2 regions of the Bradyrhizobium algeriense genome follow, and region 1 is predicted to be linked to the other one. Evidence: riboswitches for the same ligand, from Rfam matches in the RefSeq annotation. Region 1 holds a riboswitch; the other holds the start of a gene.
The links. A riboswitch is a leader RNA that binds a small molecule or an ion and turns the genes downstream of it on or off. The one in region 1 is predicted to bind S-adenosylmethionine.

Region 1 (8,926 bases):
GGTTGCCGTTATTGCCGGAGATCATGATCGGATTGCCCTTGGCATCGATGCCGGTGATGACGCCGACATGGCCGCCGCGGCGGCCGCGCGTCATCACCGCAATCGCGCCGACCTGCGGACCGGAAACGCGCTGGCCGTATTTCGAGAACGAGCTCGCCATGTCCGAGCCCGTGCCGCGATAGCCGGAGTGCTGCAGCACCATGTTCATGAACCGCGCGCACCACAGCCTGCCGCGTCCCGTCGGGTTGCCGCCGAGATAACGGCGCGCTGTGGCGACGACGTTCGACGAGCTGAAGCTGGACGCCATCGCGCCGCCGGCCGGCGTCACGGTTGAATTCGCTCCGGCGCTTGCATTTGTCGCGACGCTTGCATCCGTTGCGACGCTTGCGTTGACGTTGGCAAGGCCGCGCGCCTGCATCTGCGCGACCCCACGCTCCCAGCGTGATGTGCGCTCGACCTGCCGCAGCCGGGCGCCGCGACGGCCGCGGTCGGCGCGCGCCTCAGTGACGACGCTGGGCGAGCCGAAGCCGCCGGGCGCAACCATCTGGGGGCTGCTTTCCATGAAGCTCGGGTTGGTATCGGCAAAGCCGCCGGCCTGCATTCGCTGCGCGCTGCGATCCCAGCGCGACGTCCTGATAGCATGGCGATGGTGGCGATAGGCGTAATGATGCTTGGCATGATGGCCGGCGTGATAAGCGCGAGCGTGTCGCCCTGCGCCGTGGTGAGGCCGTGCCGAAGCTGGAGTGACGAATGCAACGATGGAAACCGAACATAGTGCCAGCGCGATGAAACGAAGCAACCGGCGAAACGCAAACAACTGACGCATACTAAGCCCTCTGTAGCACCCCCACTTCCCCTTTGCGTTCGTCCACGAACGACCGCGGGCGGCGTTTTGCGTTGCGATGTGACGAGACGAAGATTTCATGTGGCGCTGCGGAAACAATTCCGGGGTGATTCCGCGATCTTTCGATGGCGGAAATGAAACTAAATTGCCGTATTGCGGCCGCGAGAATTAATTGCAATTTTGCTGCTCGGCCACGCAAGGATGTTGCGTGAAAACAAGAAAATGGAGAAGAATCCGAAATGCCCTATGCCGTCGCCAAAGACAGCGTTCGTCTGCACTACGAAGAGGCGGGAAGCGGGACGCCGATCATCTTCCTGCACGAGTTCGCGGCCGACCACACCAACTGGGAGCCGCAGATGCGCTACTTCTCGCGCGGCCACCGCTGCATCGCCTATTCGGCGCGCGGCTATACGCCCTCCGACGTGCCGCCTGACGCCGATGTCTACACCTACAAGCATTTCTACACCGATGCGCTCGCGGTGCTCGATCACCTCGGCATCGCCAAAGCACATTTCGTCGGCCTGTCGATGGGCTCCTATTCCTCGCTGCAGGTCGGCCTCAATGCAGCCGACCGGGCGCTGTCGATGACGCTCGCCGCCGTCGGCTCAGGCTCTGCCATCGAGCATCTCGATGCCTTCCGCGCGCAGTGCCGGGCCAATGCCGAGCAGTATGAGGCGATCGGCTCGGTGGAAGTCGCCAAGGTGACGCGCGAGGCGCCGAGCCGGATTCCATTTTTGCTGAAAGACCCGCGCGGCCATGCCGATTTCTACGCCGCGTTGGCGCGGCATGACGCCAAGGGTTCGGCCAACACCATGCGCAGCTTTCAGGGCGGACGGCCGTCGATCTACACCATGACCGATGCGATCCGGCGCGTGCCGACGCCGGCGCTGATCCTGTGCGGCGACGAGGACGACAATTGCATCGGGCCGAGCCTGTTCCTGAAGCAGCACCTGCCGGCGGCGGGGCTTTCGTTCTTTCCGAAGTCGGGCCACGTGCTCAATCTGGAAGAGCCGGCGCTGTTCAACGAGATGGTGGAGCGGTTCATCGCGCTGGTCGAGGCGGGCCGATGGCCGGTGCGGGATGCGCGGTCGATGGTGAAGGTGGCGGTGTAGGCCGTCATTCCGGAGCGATGCGAAGCATCGAACTATGGTGCGCAATTGCGCACCTGAGAATCTCGAGATTCCCCGATGCGCAATTGCGCATCTGAGGTCTGGTCCTTCGGACCATCCCGGAATGACGGCGGTGGCGTCACTTCCCCGCCCCACCCCGGCTCAGCAAAAACACGCCCTGCTCGCCGAACATGTTCCAGACCCACCAGGGCAGATTCAGCGGCACCGGGCGGCCGTAGAGATCGAGCGCCACCGCGCGCTCCATCTTGACGTTGATCTCGTCGCAGAGCTGCACGAAATCCTTGATGGTGCAGAAATGGATGTTCGGCGTGTCGTACCAGGTGGCGGGGAGATTTTCGGTGCGCGGCATGTGTCCGCCGACGAGCAGCTGCAGCCGCATCTTCCAGAATCCGAAATTCGGGAACGAGACGATGGCGCGGCGGCCGATGCGCAGGAGATTCTCCAGCACCGGCTTCGGCTGCCGCGTCGCCTGCAGCGTCTGCGACAGGATCACGTAATCGAAGGCATCGTCGGGATAATTGACGAGGTCGGTGTCCGCATCGCCCTGCACCACCGCGAGCCCCTTGGCGACGCAGCGGTTGACGCCCTCGCGCGACAGCTCGATGCCGCGGCCGTCGATGCCGCGGCTCTCCAGGAGTTGCAGCAATTCGCCATCGCCGCAGCCGACGTCGAGCACTTTTGAGCCGGCCGGAATCATTTCGGCGACCATGAGATGATCGGTGCGATACTTGCCGGTGCGGTCGGGCGCTACGCCGCCGAGCGGCAGGGCCGGTTCCTGAACCGCCATATCAACCACCCGCACCATTGGAGAGCCCACGCGCCTTGCCGGCCGATTCCAGGAAGGCGCGGGAAATGTCGAAGAACTCCGGCACATCGAGCAGGAAGGCGTCATGGCCGCGATCGGTCTCGATCTCGGCGAACGACACCCGCGCGCTGGAAGCGTTCAGCGCATGCACCAGCGCCCGCGATTCCGAGGTCGGGAACAGCCAGTCCGAGGTGAACGACACCACGCAGAAGCGGGTCTTGATGCCGAGAAACGCCTGCGCCAGCACGCCGCTGTGGTCGGCGGCGATATCGAAATAGTCCATCGCCCGCGTCAGATAGAGATAGCTGTTGGCGTCAAAACGCTCGACAAAGGACGAGCCTTGATAGCGCAGATAGCTTTCGACCTGGAAATCCGCGTCGAACGAGAAGGTCGGCAACTCGCGGTCCTGCATCCGCCGTCCGAACTTGCGATGCAGCGCGGCGTCGGAGAGATAGGTGATGTGCCCGGCCATCCGCGCCACTGCCAATCCACGATGCGGATGGGTGCTGCGTTCGAAATAGCGCCCATGGTGCCAGTCCGGATCAGCCATCACGGCCTGTCGGCCGAGTTCATGAAACGCGATGTTCTGTGCGGAGTGGCGCGTCGAGCAGGCGACCGGCAGCGCCGAGAACACGCGCTCCGGATAGGCGGCGGTCCATTGCAGCACCTGCATGCCGCCCATCGATCCGCCGATCACGCAAAACAAGGTTTCGATCCCCAGCCGGTCGAGCAGCATGGCCTGCGCTCGGACCATGTCGGGGATGGTGATCACGGGAAAATCCAGCCCCCAGGCCTTGCCGGTGGCCGGATCGGTCGAGGCCGGACCGGTCGATCCCATACAGCCGCCGATCACATTCGAACAGATGATGAAGTATCGGTCGGTATCGAGCGGACGGCCGGGACCGACCATGATTTCCCACCAGCCGGCCTTGCCCGTCAGGGGATGCAAATTGGCGACGTGCTGATCCAGCGTCAGCGCGTGGCAGATCAGAATGGCGTTGGAGCGATCGGCGTTCAGTTCGCCATAGGTCTGATAGGCGATCTGGAACGGCGCGAGATCGATGCCGCAATCGAGCCTCAAGGGCTGATCCATGCCGAACGTCGCCACCGGCGAGGTCGGATGATCGGCCTCATGGGCGCGATCCTCGTTGAGGATCGAGGGACTAGATATCGAATGCACGTTTGTCATTTCGGCACCGACCTCCTTACGGAGGCTCTACAGACAGAATCAGGCCATAAAAAACCCGGCCTGAACAAAGGTTCGGCCGGGATCAACTCTGTCCCCGGCCTGTTTAGCGAGTTGTTTAACGTGGCTGCAAGCCGGCCGGCTCAAATGACCACGGAATGGAACAAAGCTAGTCCCGCCCAGGCATTTCGTCAAGCAGGCGGGGGCCGGACCGCATGGTTAACCCGATCGTGCAGGGCTGGCCCGTGACGTTTCTCTTTGCTTTCAGCGCCCGTCTTTCCTAATCAATGCGACTGTCTGCCGGGCGCATCGGGCTGTTCGGCACCAAGGTTTCTCGAAGATGTCCAAGGCACCGTCCAAGGCACCCCCGGCCCCGCCCTCGCTGCAGGAATTGCGCAAGGAGATCGATGCGATCGACGAGCAGGTCCATCGCCTCCTGATGGCCCGCGGCGACATCATCGACCGGCTGATCCAGGTGAAGCAGACCCAGGAAGTCGGCTCCGCGTTCCGCCCGGCGCGCGAGGCCAGCATGATGCGGCAACTGGTGCAGCGTCATCGCGGCATCCTGCCGCTCGACACCATCGAGAGCATCTGGCGCGTCATCATCTCGACCTTCACCTATGTCCAGGCGCCGTTCGCGGTGCATGCGGACGTCTCGGTCGGCGAGCCCGCGATGCGGGATTCGGCGCGGTTTCATTTCGGCTTCGTCGTGCCTTATGTGGGCCATTTCAGCGCGCAGGCCGCGGTCGAAGCGGTGGCGAAATCGAAGGGCGACCTGGCGCTGGTCTCGGCAATCTCGAGCCGCACGCCGTGGTGGATCGCGCTGGAAGCGGACGGCGCGCCAAAGATCATCGCGCGGCTGCCGTTCCTCGAACGCGCCGACCATCCGGCGGCGCTCCCCGTCTTCGTGATCTCACGGGTCGCCGACGATGCCATGGTGACCGAGGTCCAGATGTGGAGCGTGCGCGTCTCTGGCTGGAACGCCGATATCGCGCGCGCCGTGGCTCCGCTCGCTGAAATCGTCGCGGTGCCCGACACCGCCTTCGACGGCGCGGCGCTCCTGGTGTCGGATGCCGGCGCCGGCTTCGAGAAGATCAAGAAAGCCCTGGTCCAGGCCGGCGCCTCGGTGCGCTCGTCGGCCCTCGTCGGCAGCCACGCAACGCGCTATACGGTGCCCCCGAACGGGGCAGCCGAGTCCTAAGCCGTCCTGAATATCCGGAGCCAGAAGATGAACCGTCCCGTGCCGAATCCCGGCATTCTCGATATTGCGCCCTACACGCCCGGCAAGACGCCGGTGCCGGAGCCGGGCCGCAAGGTGTTCAAGCTGTCCGCCAACGAGACCCCGTTCGGGCCGTCGCCGAAGGCGATCGAAGTCTATAAGGCCGCGGCGGCACATCTGGAGGACTATCCGGAAGGCACCTCGCGGGTGCTGCGCGAGGCGATCGGCCGCGCCTATGGGCTCGATCCCAACCGCATCATCTGCGGTGCCGGCTCGGACGAAATCCTCAACCTGCTGGCGCACACCTATCTCAGCCACGGCGATGAAGCGATCTCCACCGCCCACGGTTTTCTGGTGTACCCGATCGCCACGATGGCGAACGGCGCGAAAAACGTCGTCGCGCCCGAGACCGACTTCACCGCCGACGTCGACGCCATTCTCGCGCGCGTGACGCCGCGCACGAAACTGGTGTGGCTGGCCAACCCGAACAATCCGACCGGCACCTACGTGCCGTTCGACGAGGTCAAGCGGCTGCGCGCCAGCCTGCCGCAGAATGTGCTGCTGGTGCTGGACGCCGCCTATTCCGACTACGTGTCGCGCAACGATTACGAGCTCGGACTGGAGTTGGTGGCGACCACCGAAAACACCGTGATGACGCACACCTTCTCCAAGATCCACGGGCTGGCCAGCTTACGGATCGGCTGGATGTTCGGCCCTGCCAACATCATCGACGCCGTCAACCGGATTCGCGGGCCGTTCAACGTCTCGACGCCGGCGATGCTGGCGGCGGTGGCCGCGATCGAGGACACTGCGCATGTCCAGATGTCGAAGGCGTTCACCGAGCAGTGGCGCAACTGGCTGACCGAAGAAATCGGCAAGCTGGGGCTCAAGGTGACGCCGAGCGTGGCGAATTTCGTGCTGATCCACTTCCCGCAGGAGAAAGGCAAGACGTCGGCGGACGCGGACGTGTTTCTAACTAAACGAGGCCTGGTGCTGCGGGCGCTCAACAATTACGGCCTCCCCCACGCCCTGCGCATGACCATCGGCACCGAGGAGGCCAATCGCCTCGTCGTCGAGGCCTTGCGCGACTTTATGGCGGCCAAATGAACGCAACGCCGATCTTCCGACGCGTCGCGCTGATCGGCTTCGGCCTGATCGGCGGCTCGATCGCGCGCGCCGCGCGGGCCCAGGGGCTCGCCAGCGAAATCGTTACCACCGCGCGCTCGGAGAAGACCCGCGCGAGGGTGACCGAACTTTCTGTCGTCGACGAGGTGCTGGAGACCAACGCGGAAGCCGTCAAAGACGCCGACCTCGTGATCCTCTGCATCCCGGTCGGCGCCTGTGGCCCGGTCGCGCAGGAGATTGCACCGTTCCTTAAAGCGGGCGCGATCGTGTCCGACGTCGGCTCGGTCAAGGGCGCGATCGTCCGCGAGATGGCGCCGCATCTGCCGGCGAATGTTCATTTCGTTCCGGCCCATCCGGTCGCGGGCACCGAGCATTCCGGGCCCGATTCCGGCTTCGCCGAACTCTTCATCAACCGCTGGTGCATCCTCACGCCGCCCGATGGCGCCGATCCGATGGCCGTTGAAACGCTGCGTGCATTCTGGACCGGCATGGGCGCCAAAGTCGAGATCATGACGCCCGACCACCACGATCTGGTGCTGGCGATCACGAGCCACCTGCCGCATCTGATCGCCTACACCATCGTCGGCACGGCGGATGAACTGGCGCAGGTGACGTCGTCGGAAGTGATAAAGTTCTCCGCCGGCGGCTTTCGCGATTTCACCCGCATCGCGGCGTCGGACCCGACGATGTGGCGCGACGTGTTCCTCAACAACAAGGAAGCCGTGCTGGAAATGCTCGGCACCTTCAACGAGGATCTCTCAAAGCTCACCCGCGCGATCCGCCGCAACGACGGCGAAGCGCTGTTCGAGCATTTTACGCGCACTCGCGCCATCCGCCGTGGCATCGTCGAAATTGGCCAGGATTCGGCCGCGCCGGATTTCGGCCGGCCGCATCCGCCGCTGGTGAAGAAGGAATGATTCTATGGTCGTCCCTGCCTAGTGCGCAATTGCGCACGGGAGCAGGGACGATGACCACCGTCGGCAATTTTTGAAAGAAAGCCGGCCACCATCTCGAAACACAACAGCCGCCGCGGCGTATGGGTCCCGGCTCGCGCTTCGGTTGGCCGGGACGACAGCCAACGAATTGCACAAGGTCGTCATACCCCGCAGCCACCAGGGCATTGCACGCTCAGACGCAGGCCCCCTCGATCAAATGCAATTGTGTGCCCGTCGGTAGCACTCGCTTGAGGGCATATCCCGCTGCGGCGAACAGGTCGACAAATTCCTCGTGACTGCGTTCCCGCCCGCCCGCAGCGACCATCATGTTGAGGTCGCCAAACTTCTCGGCGGGCGCAACATTCGGGGCACCGATGATGCGCTCTAACACCAATATCCGGCCATTTGGTGTGACGGCAGCCCGGCAGCTTCGCAGGATCGCCAGCGCCTGCTCGTCGTTCCAATCGTGCAACACACTTTTCAGCATATGCAAGTCGCCCGATGGCACGCTGATAAAGAAGTCACCCTCACAGATCTCGCACCTCTCGCGGACGCCCATCCCTTGTAGCAGCTTATCGGCCTGCACATAAGGGTACGCGCACTCTCCCGTACGCACGCTGTAGAGAAGGTGCGACCACTCCTGCCAGTAATATGGTCGGCCGATGTGCGCGGCCCACGGCCCCACGGGCTGGGGCGCGTCGGAGCGCAAGCACGCTCCCAATTCCGCCAGGCTGAAGACCCCGGTCCACATCTTCATGAAACACGCCGGCGGCGCTAAGCGCGCGCAACAGCCTGTACAGCGCGTCCCGATTTGCTCCAACGCGATCTGCCAGGGCGTCGTTGCTGCGCGGCCCGTCCTCTAGTAAATCGGCGATACCCAAAGTGGCTGCGACATGCAAAGCCTGTGACACCTGGTAACCGTTGATAAGCCGCATGATCTGGACGGCTGGGCTTGATGGCGGCAGTGGATCGGTCATTTCCCCAACTCCGAAAATGTTGCACTCTTGGCCAAACTGATCGAATTGACTCGGATTGGCCTTCAAAACCAACTCCGAGCAGAATCAATCAGCCGGCACGATCTTCTGAGATCGGGCAATCCGATCCCAGTGCCGGCGCTGTTCGTCCAGATATTGTGCATAATAGCCGGGCGTACTGCCCCTGGCGATCATTCCCACTTTTCCAAGGCGGCTGTGAATTTCGGGATCGTTTGCGACCGCTTGAATCTCTCCGGAAATCTGCTGCCGTACGAAGTCGGGCATCGACTTCGGCGCGAAGAAGCCGAGAAAGCCTTGAAGCGCCAATTCCGGATGGCCGGCGCCCAATGCAGTCGGCACGTCCGGCGCGATCGGCGCAGCTTCGGGGTTAGTGATCGCGATCAGTCGTAGCCTTCCGGCTTGCGCAAGGGGCAGAGCTGTGGCCAATGGGACCAAAGAAACCTGAATGCGGCTCTCGCTTAGATCGCGAACAGCTTCGGACCCTGCCTTGTAAGGTACGAAGACCATGTCGAGCCGATTGTTGCGCACGAACTCGCCAAAGACCATCACAGGCCCACCAGGGGCTGCGTACCAGTTGAGCGCACCGGGTTTTTCCCTGGCGGCGGCGATGAGATCGGCAAGCGACCGGACCGAGGATGTTGCGGGAACCGCAACTGCCAGGAAGTCGATTGCGGCGGTCGAAAGCGG
Region 2 (8,926 bases), 1.5 Mb from region 1:
GAAAAGCTTTGCGCCGAAAGACCGCGCCGAGATGGTGAAAGACGACAAGGTAGTGGTGACCTGCGAGTTCTGCTCCTCGGTCTACCAGTTCACCCCGCATGAAGCGGGCGTGGAGGAGTAGGCGACCGTTTCGCCGTCATTGCGAGCGAAGCGAAGCAATCCACGTCTCCGCAAGCCGCGCTATGGATTGCTTCGCTTCGCTCGCAATGAAGGGGCCGGAACGATGCCCCTGAAATCCGTCGGAATCCGTGGCCCGGATGGAGCCAACGGGTCGCGCGAATGCGCGCCCGATGACAGGCTCCGCGCAATCCGGGATTCTCACCGCCGGCCAAACCTGTCCCGGATTGCGCTGCGCTCCATCCGGGCTACGAAGGAAGGCACGTTGCCCCTAATTCAACACCCGCTTGTTATCCGGGCTATCCAGCGAGAACGTCGGCACATCGACCTCGAACCGCTCGCCGCTTGCGCTGACCATCTGGTAGCGCCCGGTCATGAAGCCCGACGCGGTCGGCAGCGGCACGCCGCTCGTGTATTCGAAGCGCTCGCCCGGCGCCAGCACAGGCTGCTCACCGACCACGCCTTCGCCGCGGACGTCCTGCTTGTGGCCGGTGGCGTCGGTGATGATCCAGTGCCGGGTGCGGAGCTGCACGGTCTCGGCGCCGGTATTGGTGATGACGATGGTGTAGGACCAGAAATATTGGCCGCGATCGACCGACGAGCGCTCGGGGAGGAAGTTCGGCTCGACGGTAACTTCGATCTGGCGGGTGACGGCGCGGTACATGCGGGCAAGCTTTCGGAAATCCTGTTCCGTATCATAGCCAAGAATGCCGGGGGAACAATCTCCGGTCAGCCGGGTTTGCCGCTTGTTTGATCGCGGTTTCAACATAGTTCCGTTCTAGAGCGCACCCGCGCGCGGTCCGGCTCCGTATCTGTTTGCGTATCTTGTTTGCAAGTTGCGGGCCGATATTATCTCCCCGGACAGTGCACGCGTAAAAGCTAAGCTAGCGGTGCCAGATGTCGTCCATTGCCGATCCAGTTGCCGGAAGGCCTATCAGCGATACCAAGGCCGCGGTGGCTTCCGCGCCGGCGATCACGCTGCCCGTTGCCGGCGAGCGCGAATTGCGGCTCGACCTGTTTCGCGGGTTGGCGCTGTGGCTAATCTTCATCGACCATCTGCCGACCAACATTCTGACCTGGTTCACCATCCGCAATTACGGATTTTCCGACGCCGCCGAGATCTTCATCTTCATCTCCGGCTACACCGCCGCCTTCGTCTACGGCCGCGCGATGCTGCAGGCCGGCTTCGTGGTGGCCACCGCGCGCATCATGCGCCGGGTCTGGCAGATCTACGTCGCCCATGTGTTCCTGTTCGTGATCTTCCTCGCCGAAATTTCCTACGTCGCCACCCGTTTCGAGAACCCGCTCTACAGCGAGGAAATGGGCATCATGGATTTTCTCAAGCAGCCGGATGTCACTATCATCCAGGCGCTGCTGTTGCGCTTCCGTCCCGTCAATATGGACGTGCTGCCGCTCTACATCGTGCTGATGCTGTTTCTGCCTGTCATCCTGTGGCTGATGAAGTGGCGGGCCGACGTCGCGCTTGGCCTGTCGGTGCTGCTGTATGCGTTGACCTGGCAGTTCGACTGGTATCTGGCGGCCTATCCGAGCGGCTTCTGGATTTTCAATCCGTTCTGCTGGCAGTTGCTGTTCGTGTTCGGCGCGTGGTGCGCGCTGGGCGGCGCCGCACGGATGTCGCGAGTCCTGTCGTCGCCGGTGACGATGTGGATTTGCATTGTCTATGTCACGTTCGCATTCTTCGTCACCTTGACCTGGCACATCCCGCAGCTCAACTTCCTGATGCCGAAGCGGCTCGAACAGTGGATGTATCCGATCACCAAGACGGATCTGGACGTGCTGCGGTTTGCCCATTTCCTGGCGCTGGCTGCGCTCACCGTGCGCATCCTGCCCAAGGATTGGTCGGGTCTGAAATCGCGCTGGCTGCGACCATTGATCCTGTGTGGTCAGCATTCGCTTGAGATATTCTGCCTCGGCGTCTTCCTGGCCTTCGCAGGGCACTTCGTGCTGGCCGAAGTTGGCGGGGGTGCTGTCACGCACGCCCTGGTCAGCCTTGCCGGAATCCTCATCATGTGGGGCGTCGCGTGGGTGATTTCGTGGTACAAGCATTCGGCCGACAAAGATGCGTCCAGGACCAAGCGCACGGGCGGCAATGCCGATATGGCTGGAGGGAGCGTATGAGGCCCGGTTCTGGTGCCGTACTAGCCCTGTCGCTGCTCGCCGGCCTTGCGGTTACCGGTTTGGCGCGGGCCGAGGATGCCACCTGCGAGGTGCCGGCCTATCTGCTGAGCACCGAAAGCCTGCTGCCGAAGGTCACCGAGGCCGTCAAGAACGGCCGGCCGCTGACCATCCTCGTGGTGGGTAGTCGTTCCTCGACCATCGCCGCTTCGGCCGACAGCGCCTATCCCGCCCAATTGCAGGCCGCCTTGAAGGAGAAGCTGCCCTCGATCCAGATCAACCTATCCGTAGAACTACAGCCCGGGAAAACTGCGGAGGAGACTGACACCACCCTCGTTAAGCTGGTGGAAGCAAAAAGGCCTACTTTGGTCATCTGGCAGACCGGAACCGTCGATGCTATGCGATCCGTCGATCCCGACGATTTTCGCGGCGCCGTCGGGGACGGGGTTGCTGCGCTGCAAAATGCGGGAGCCGATGTGGTTCTGATTAATCCGCAATACAGCCCGCGCACGGAGACGATGATTTCTGCGCCGCCATACCTAGATAATATGCGCGTGGTGGCGCAGCAGCTTAATGTTCCGCTGTTTGACCGGTTTGCCATCATGCGTCACTGGAATGATGCCGGAGATTTCGACCTGTTCAGTACTTTTCACGGCACCGACATGGCCAAACGGGTTCATGGCTGCCTCGGCCGCGCGTTGTCGAAATTTGTGCTCGATGCGGCTCGCCTCGATCAGGCGCAGCAGAATTAGGGAACTAGCGTTAATGAGTCGTTACTACCCTTTTTGTTTGTCGACATTGCCGATCGTCTTTGCCGCGAGCCTGGCGCTATTGATGCCCGCCTCGGTGCTTCCGCTGCTTGCCCAGACGGCCCCGCAACAGACCGCCCAGCAGGCGGCGCTGTCCGATAACGCCAAAACTGACAACAAGGCTGAAAAAAAGCCTTCGGCTGAAAGCGCCCCGCCGCAGGCCGTTCCCTCGGCCGCCGTCAATCCGACGGCGCAGAAGGGCATCACCGGCAAGGCGATCGACAAGGTGAAGGAGGTTGCGAAATCGGCCGGCGACATCTTCAGCCGTGTTCCGTGCCTGCCGCCGAAGGGCGCCTCCAAATCGATGGGGTCGCTGCCGCGCGTCGCGAGCAAGCTCGTCGCGGGGCAGCCGGTGGTGATCGTCGCGTTCGGATCGTCGTCGACCGCCGGTTTTGGTGCGACCTCGCCGGATTTCAACTATCCCAACCGGCTCGCCGCGCAATTGCGCCGGCAATATCCGACGGCCGACATCTCCGTCATCAATGCCGGCAAGGGCGGCGAGGATGCGCCGGAAATGATGAAGCGGCTGCAGACCGCCGTCATCGACCTGCATCCGGACCTGGTGATCTGGCAGGTCGGCACCAATGCGGTGCTGCGCAACCTCGATCCGGCGGAGACCGCGAAACTCGTCGAAGAGGGCATTACGCGCATTCAGGCGGTTGGCGCCGACGTCGTGCTGATCGATCCGCAATATTCGCCGCGGGTCAACGAACACGCCGAAAGCGCCGGCAAGATGATGACGCTGCTGAACAAGACCGCCGAGCTTCGCAAGGTCGGCTTGTTTCCGCGCTTCGCTGTCATGAAAGACTGGCACGAAAAGCAAGCGATCCCGATCGAGAACTTCGTGATCGCCGACGGCCTGCACATGAGCGACTGGGGCTACGCCTGCTTCGCCCAACTGCTCGGCGACGACATCATCAAGTCGGTCGGCCAGATCAAGCTCGGCGTCAACGTGCCGTCGGACGTGCGCGCGTATAGGCCGATGTGATGCGCTTCCCTCCCCTGGAGGGGGAGGGTCGACGCGCGTGAAACGCGCGGCGGGGTGGGGTGACGGTCTCTCCTCGCGAACAGTGCCCGAGTTGAGAGACCGTCACCCCACCCCGTCCCGCATTTCGCTGCGCTCAACGCGAGCCGACCCTCCCCCTCCAGGGGAGGGTAAGCGCGAACCTCACGCCTTCTCCAGCGCAGCCGCAAAATCCTCGATCAGATCATCGGCATGCTCAAGCCCGGCCGAGAAACGAATGAAACCTTCGCTGATGCCGAGCTCCGTGCGCGCCTCCGGCGTCAGCCGTTGATGCGTCGTCGTCGCGGGATGGGTGACGAGGCTCTTGGCGTCGCCGAGATTGTTGGAGATGCGCGCGATCCGCAGCGCGTTGAGGCAGCGGAATGCGGCCTGCTTGCCGCCCTTGACCTCGAAGCCGACCAGCGTCGAGCCGGCGCGCATCTGCTTCTTCACCAGTTCGGCTTGCGGGTGATCGGCGCGGCCGGGATAGATCAGCCGCGAAATCTTCGGGTGCGACGCCAGCGCGTCGGCGACCTTGCCTGCCGTCTCGGTCTGCGCGCGCACGCGCACGCCAAGCGTCTCCAGGCCCTTGAGCAGGGCCCAGGCGTTGAACGGCGAGAGCGATGGCCCGGTCTGGCGCATGAAGTTGTGGATGTGCTCGGCGATGAAAGCTTCCGACGACAGGATGATGCCGCCCAGGCAGCGGCCCTGGCCGTCGATATGCTTGGTCGCGGAGTAGACCACGACGTCGGCGCCAAGCGAAAGCGGGCTCTGCCAGATCGGCGTGGCGAAGACGTTATCGACGATCAGCCGTGCGCCGCCACTGTGCGCAATCTCGGCAATCGCCGGGATGTCGAGCACGTCGAGCGTCGGATTGGTCGGGCTCTCCAGGAAGAAGGACTTGGTGTTCGGCCGCAATGCGCGCTGCCACTGGTCGAGATCAAGACCGTCGACCAGCGTCGTCTCGATGCCGTAGCGCGGCAAGAGGTCCTGCACCACGTAAAGGCACGAGCCGAACAGAGCTCTCGAAGCAACCACGTGGTCGCCGGCCCGGAGCGGTGCGAGGATCGCGGTCGTTACCGCGGCCATGCCGGTCGCGGTCGAGCGCGCGGCTTCCGCACCCTCGAGTTCGATCATGCGGCGCTCGAACATATCAATCGTCGGATTGGAATAGCGCGAATAGATAAAGCCTGGCTCCTGGCCCTTGAATCGGGCCTCGCATTGCTCCGCGCTGTCGTAGACGTAGCCTTGGGTGAGGAACAACGCCTCCGACGTCTCGCCGAATTGCGAGCGCAGCGTGCCGCCATGGACAAGGCGGGTTTCGGGACGATAGCGCTTGGTAGAACCAGTCTCAGGCATGTGACCTCCGTCGTGACCATCCTTGAAAATGGTCACAAAAAACCGGCCTGGAAAAATTTCCACAGGCCGGGATCACACGTGTCCCCGGCCTGTTTAGCGATTTATTTAACGTGGCTGCAAGCCGGCCGGCTCAAATCACCACGGGATAAGTCATGCTGATATTACCTCGCGCCCTTCCCGTCAAGGCGGCCATCGGATAACCCCTAAAAGCCCATATTTACGAGGTTTGGATAACATTTGGGCCGTATTGAGGATCGCGCCGTGCCGTTCACGCTTCCGCCCGACGCCAACGGAATTCTGCCCGACCGCATGATCGCGGCGATGGCGGATGCGGGCCTGATCCTGCCGGAATATCCCTTTGTCGAAAGCCAGATCCAGCCGGCAAGCCTCGATCTGCGGCTGGGTAACATCGCCTACCGGGTGCGCGCGAGCTTCCTGCCCGGTCCCGGCGCCACGGTTGCCGAGCGCATCGACGAGTTGAAGCTGCACGAAATCGACCTCTCCGACGGCGCGGTGCTGGAGACCAACTGCGTCTACATCGTGCCGCTGCTGGAAAGTCTCGCGTTGCCGCCGCAGATCGTTGCCGCCGCCAATCCGAAGAGCTCCACCGGGCGGCTCGACGTCTTCACCCGCGTGATAGCCGACGGCACGCGACGGTTCGACATGATCGGCGCGGGCTATCACGGCCCGCTCTATGCCGAGATCAGCCCGAAGACGTTTCCGGTACTGCTGCGCGAGGGCTCGCGGCTCAGCCAGGTGCGCTTCCGCACCGGCGATGCCATCCTCAACGCCGACGAACTCGACGCATTGCACGGCGCCGAGCGGCTGGTCGATATCGACGACGCAGATTTGGCCAATGGCGTGGCGCTGTCAGTCGATCTCTCCGGCGAAAACACATCAGGCTTCGTCGGCTACCGCGCCAAGCGCCACACGGGGGTGGTCGATATCGATCGACGCGGCGGCTATGCGGTCGATGAGTTCTGGGAGCCGATCCCGGCCCGCCCGGACGGCAGCCTCATCCTCGATCCCGGCGAATTCTACATCCTGGCCTCGAAGGAAGCCGTGCAGGTGCCGCCGGATTACGCCGCCGAGATGGTGCCGTTCGATCCCTTGGTCGGCGAATTCCGCGTGCACTACGCGGGATTTTTCGATCCCGGCTTCGGCTATGCCGGCGCCGGCGGGCAGGGCGCGCGCGCCGTGCTCGAAGTGCGCTCGCGCGAGGTGCCGTTCATCCTCGAGCACGGCCAGATCGTCGGCCGCCTGGTCTATGAGAAAATGCTGTCGCGGCCCCACTCCTTGTACGGCCAGCGCATCGGCTCAAACTACCAGGCGCAGGGGTTGAAGCTCTCCAAGCATTTCCGGGTGTGACTCGTCATTGCGGCGAGCGAAGCGAAGCAATCCATCGCGCCGCAAGCTGAGGAATGGATTGCTTCGCTTCGCTCGCAATGACGGTGCATCTACCGCGATGCTGACGTAGCCGCCGGCGTTACGCGCCAGATCGTGTTGCCGACGTCGTCGGCGACCAACAGCGCGCCCTGCTTGTCGAGGCGCACGCCGACGGGGCGGCCCTGCGCCTCGCCCTTGTCGTTGAGGAAACCGGTCAGCACGTCCTGCGGCGCACCCGAAGGCTTGCCGTCCTTGAACGGAACGAAGATCACCTTGTAGCCGGCGCGGGGCTTGCGATTCCACGAGCCGTGCTGGCCGATGAAGGCGCCGTCTTTCATCTCGGGAGGAAACAGATTGCCGGTGTTGAAGGCGAGCCCAAGCGAGGCCGTATGCGCGCCGAGCGCATAGTCCGGGGTCATCGCCTTCTGCACCAGGTCGGGCCGTTGCGGCTCGACGCGCGTGTCGACGTGATCGCCATAATAGCTGTACGGCCAGCCATAGAACGCGCCTGATTTCACCGAGGTCATGTAGTCGGGAACGAGATCGTTGCCGAGTTCGTCGCGCTCGTTGACGACGACCCAGAGCTCGCCGGTTTTCGGATTCCATGCCGGGCCGTTGGGGTTGCGCAGGCCCGAGGCGAATACGCGCCATTGGCCGCTGGCCCGGTCGACCTCCAGAACCGCCGCGCGATCCTTCTCGGCTTCCATGCCGTTTTCGCCGACATTGCTGTTGGAGCCGACGGTTGCGTAGAGTTTCGTGCCGTCAGGACTGGCGGTGAGGTCCTTGGTCCAGTGGTGATTGCGGGTGCCGGCAGGCAGGTCCGCAAGCTTGACGCCGGGCGCGCTGATTTTGGTGTCGCCTTCGTGATAGGGGAATTTCACGATCGCATCGGCATTGGCGACATAGAAATCTTCGCCGACCAGCACCATGCCGAACGGCGAATTCAGCCCGCTGAGGAATGTGCTTCTCGTTTCGGCAACGCCATCGCCATCGGCATCGCGCAGCAGTGTGATGCGGTTGGCGCTCGGAACCCCTGCGCCCGCCCGGCTCTGTGCCAACCCGTAGATGAAGCCCTTGATGCTCATGCCGCTCTGCTTCGGCGGCGCGTTGCTCTCGGCGACCAGCACGTCGCCGTTCGGCAGCACATAGACCGTCCGCGGATGCTCGAGCCCGCTGGCGAAGGCATTGACCGTCATCCCGTTGGCGGCGATCGGCTTGGCGCCGTCGGGCCAGCGGTTGACGGACGCGATATCGACCGTCGGGATCCACGAATGTTCCGGCGGTGGCAGGTTGGGCGAAGGACCATAGCTCTGCGCCACGGTCGCGGTGTCCTTGGGGTCGTTACAGGCGGCCAGCGGCAGCGCCAGCGCGCCGATGCATACTGCCTGGAGAAGGAGGTTGTTACGCATGGCGGGTTCCTCGGCAGGTTGATCGTACAATGCGGTCCCCGCCGGAACGTTCGCGTGGTCCGGCATGAATTTCGCGTGAAATGGGCTGCCGGCGACGCCTCGCCTGCAATCGCGCAGGCCCCCATTGCGCCTTTCGCACGTGGAATCATTCCCCGTCATGCTAGGAAAGCGCGCGCCGCGGCTACCCAAGTCCGCGCGCGGGGAGCAGAAATGTCCGATATCGGCGTTGCCGAAATTCCTGTCGACGAGAAGGAACGCCTGCTTCCGCCGCCTGAAGCGCCGGTGAAGAATGCGTTGCTTGACGGCCCGATCCTGCGCACGCTGCTGTGGCTGGCCTGGCCGAACGTGATCGCGCTGACCGCCGGCACCTGCGTCGTGATCGCGGAGACCTCCTATATCGGGCGTCTCGGCGTGGAATCGCTGGCGGCGATGGCGCTGGTTTTTCCGATCGTGATCCTGACCATGACCATGTCGGGCGGGGCCATGGGCGGCGGCGTGGCCTCGGCGATCGCGCGCGCGCTCGGCGCCGGCGATATCGACCGCGCCTCGACGCTGGCTGCGCATGCGCTCCTGATCGGGCTCTGCTTCGGCTTGACCTTCATGCTGGGCATGCTGATCTTCGGCCCTGCGCTGCTGGAATTGCTCGGCGGGCGCGGCAATGTGCTGGCGCAGGCGGTGGCCTATACGCAGATCTTCTTCGGCGGCGC

Region 2: it holds a riboswitch for S-adenosylmethionine, as region 1 does, so the genes downstream of both, V1286_RS37245 (O-succinylhomoserine sulfhydrylase) here and metX (homoserine O-acetyltransferase MetX) in region 1, are expected to answer to the same signal.

Annotation. Positions count from the first base shown of each region.
Region 1 covers NZ_JAZHRV010000001.1:6,251,118-6,260,043, forward strand. Annotated here, with positions in the region: gene V1286_RS30095 (TIGR02594 family protein) at 1-826, opposite strand, end outside; gene V1286_RS30100 (alpha/beta fold hydrolase) at 1,084-1,956, shown strand; gene metW (methionine biosynthesis protein MetW) at 2,093-2,761, opposite strand; gene metX (homoserine O-acetyltransferase MetX) at 2,763-3,968, opposite strand; SAM riboswitch at 4,051-4,130, opposite strand; gene V1286_RS30115 (chorismate mutase) at 4,306-5,166, shown strand; gene hisC (histidinol-phosphate transaminase) at 5,194-6,291, shown strand; gene V1286_RS30125 (prephenate/arogenate dehydrogenase family protein) at 6,288-7,226, shown strand; gene V1286_RS30130 (methyltransferase) at 7,438-8,001, opposite strand; partial or broken gene V1286_RS39165 (methyltransferase family protein) at 8,042-8,221, opposite strand; gene V1286_RS30140 (Bug family tripartite tricarboxylate transporter substrate binding protein) at 8,306-8,926, opposite strand, start outside.
Region 2 covers NZ_JAZHRV010000001.1:7,768,273-7,777,198, forward strand. Annotated here, with positions in the region: gene V1286_RS37220 (Hsp33 family molecular chaperone) at 1-121, shown strand, start outside; gene apaG (Co2+/Mg2+ efflux protein ApaG) at 389-781, opposite strand; gene V1286_RS37230 (OpgC domain-containing protein) at 1,015-2,256, shown strand; gene V1286_RS37235 (SGNH/GDSL hydrolase family protein) at 2,253-3,005, shown strand; gene V1286_RS37240 (SGNH/GDSL hydrolase family protein) at 3,019-4,050, shown strand; gene V1286_RS37245 (O-succinylhomoserine sulfhydrylase) at 4,231-5,424, opposite strand; SAM riboswitch at 5,497-5,576, opposite strand; gene V1286_RS37250 (2'-deoxycytidine 5'-triphosphate deaminase) at 5,686-6,792, shown strand; gene V1286_RS37255 (PQQ-dependent sugar dehydrogenase) at 6,882-8,219, opposite strand; gene V1286_RS37260 (MATE family efflux transporter) at 8,430-8,926, shown strand, end outside.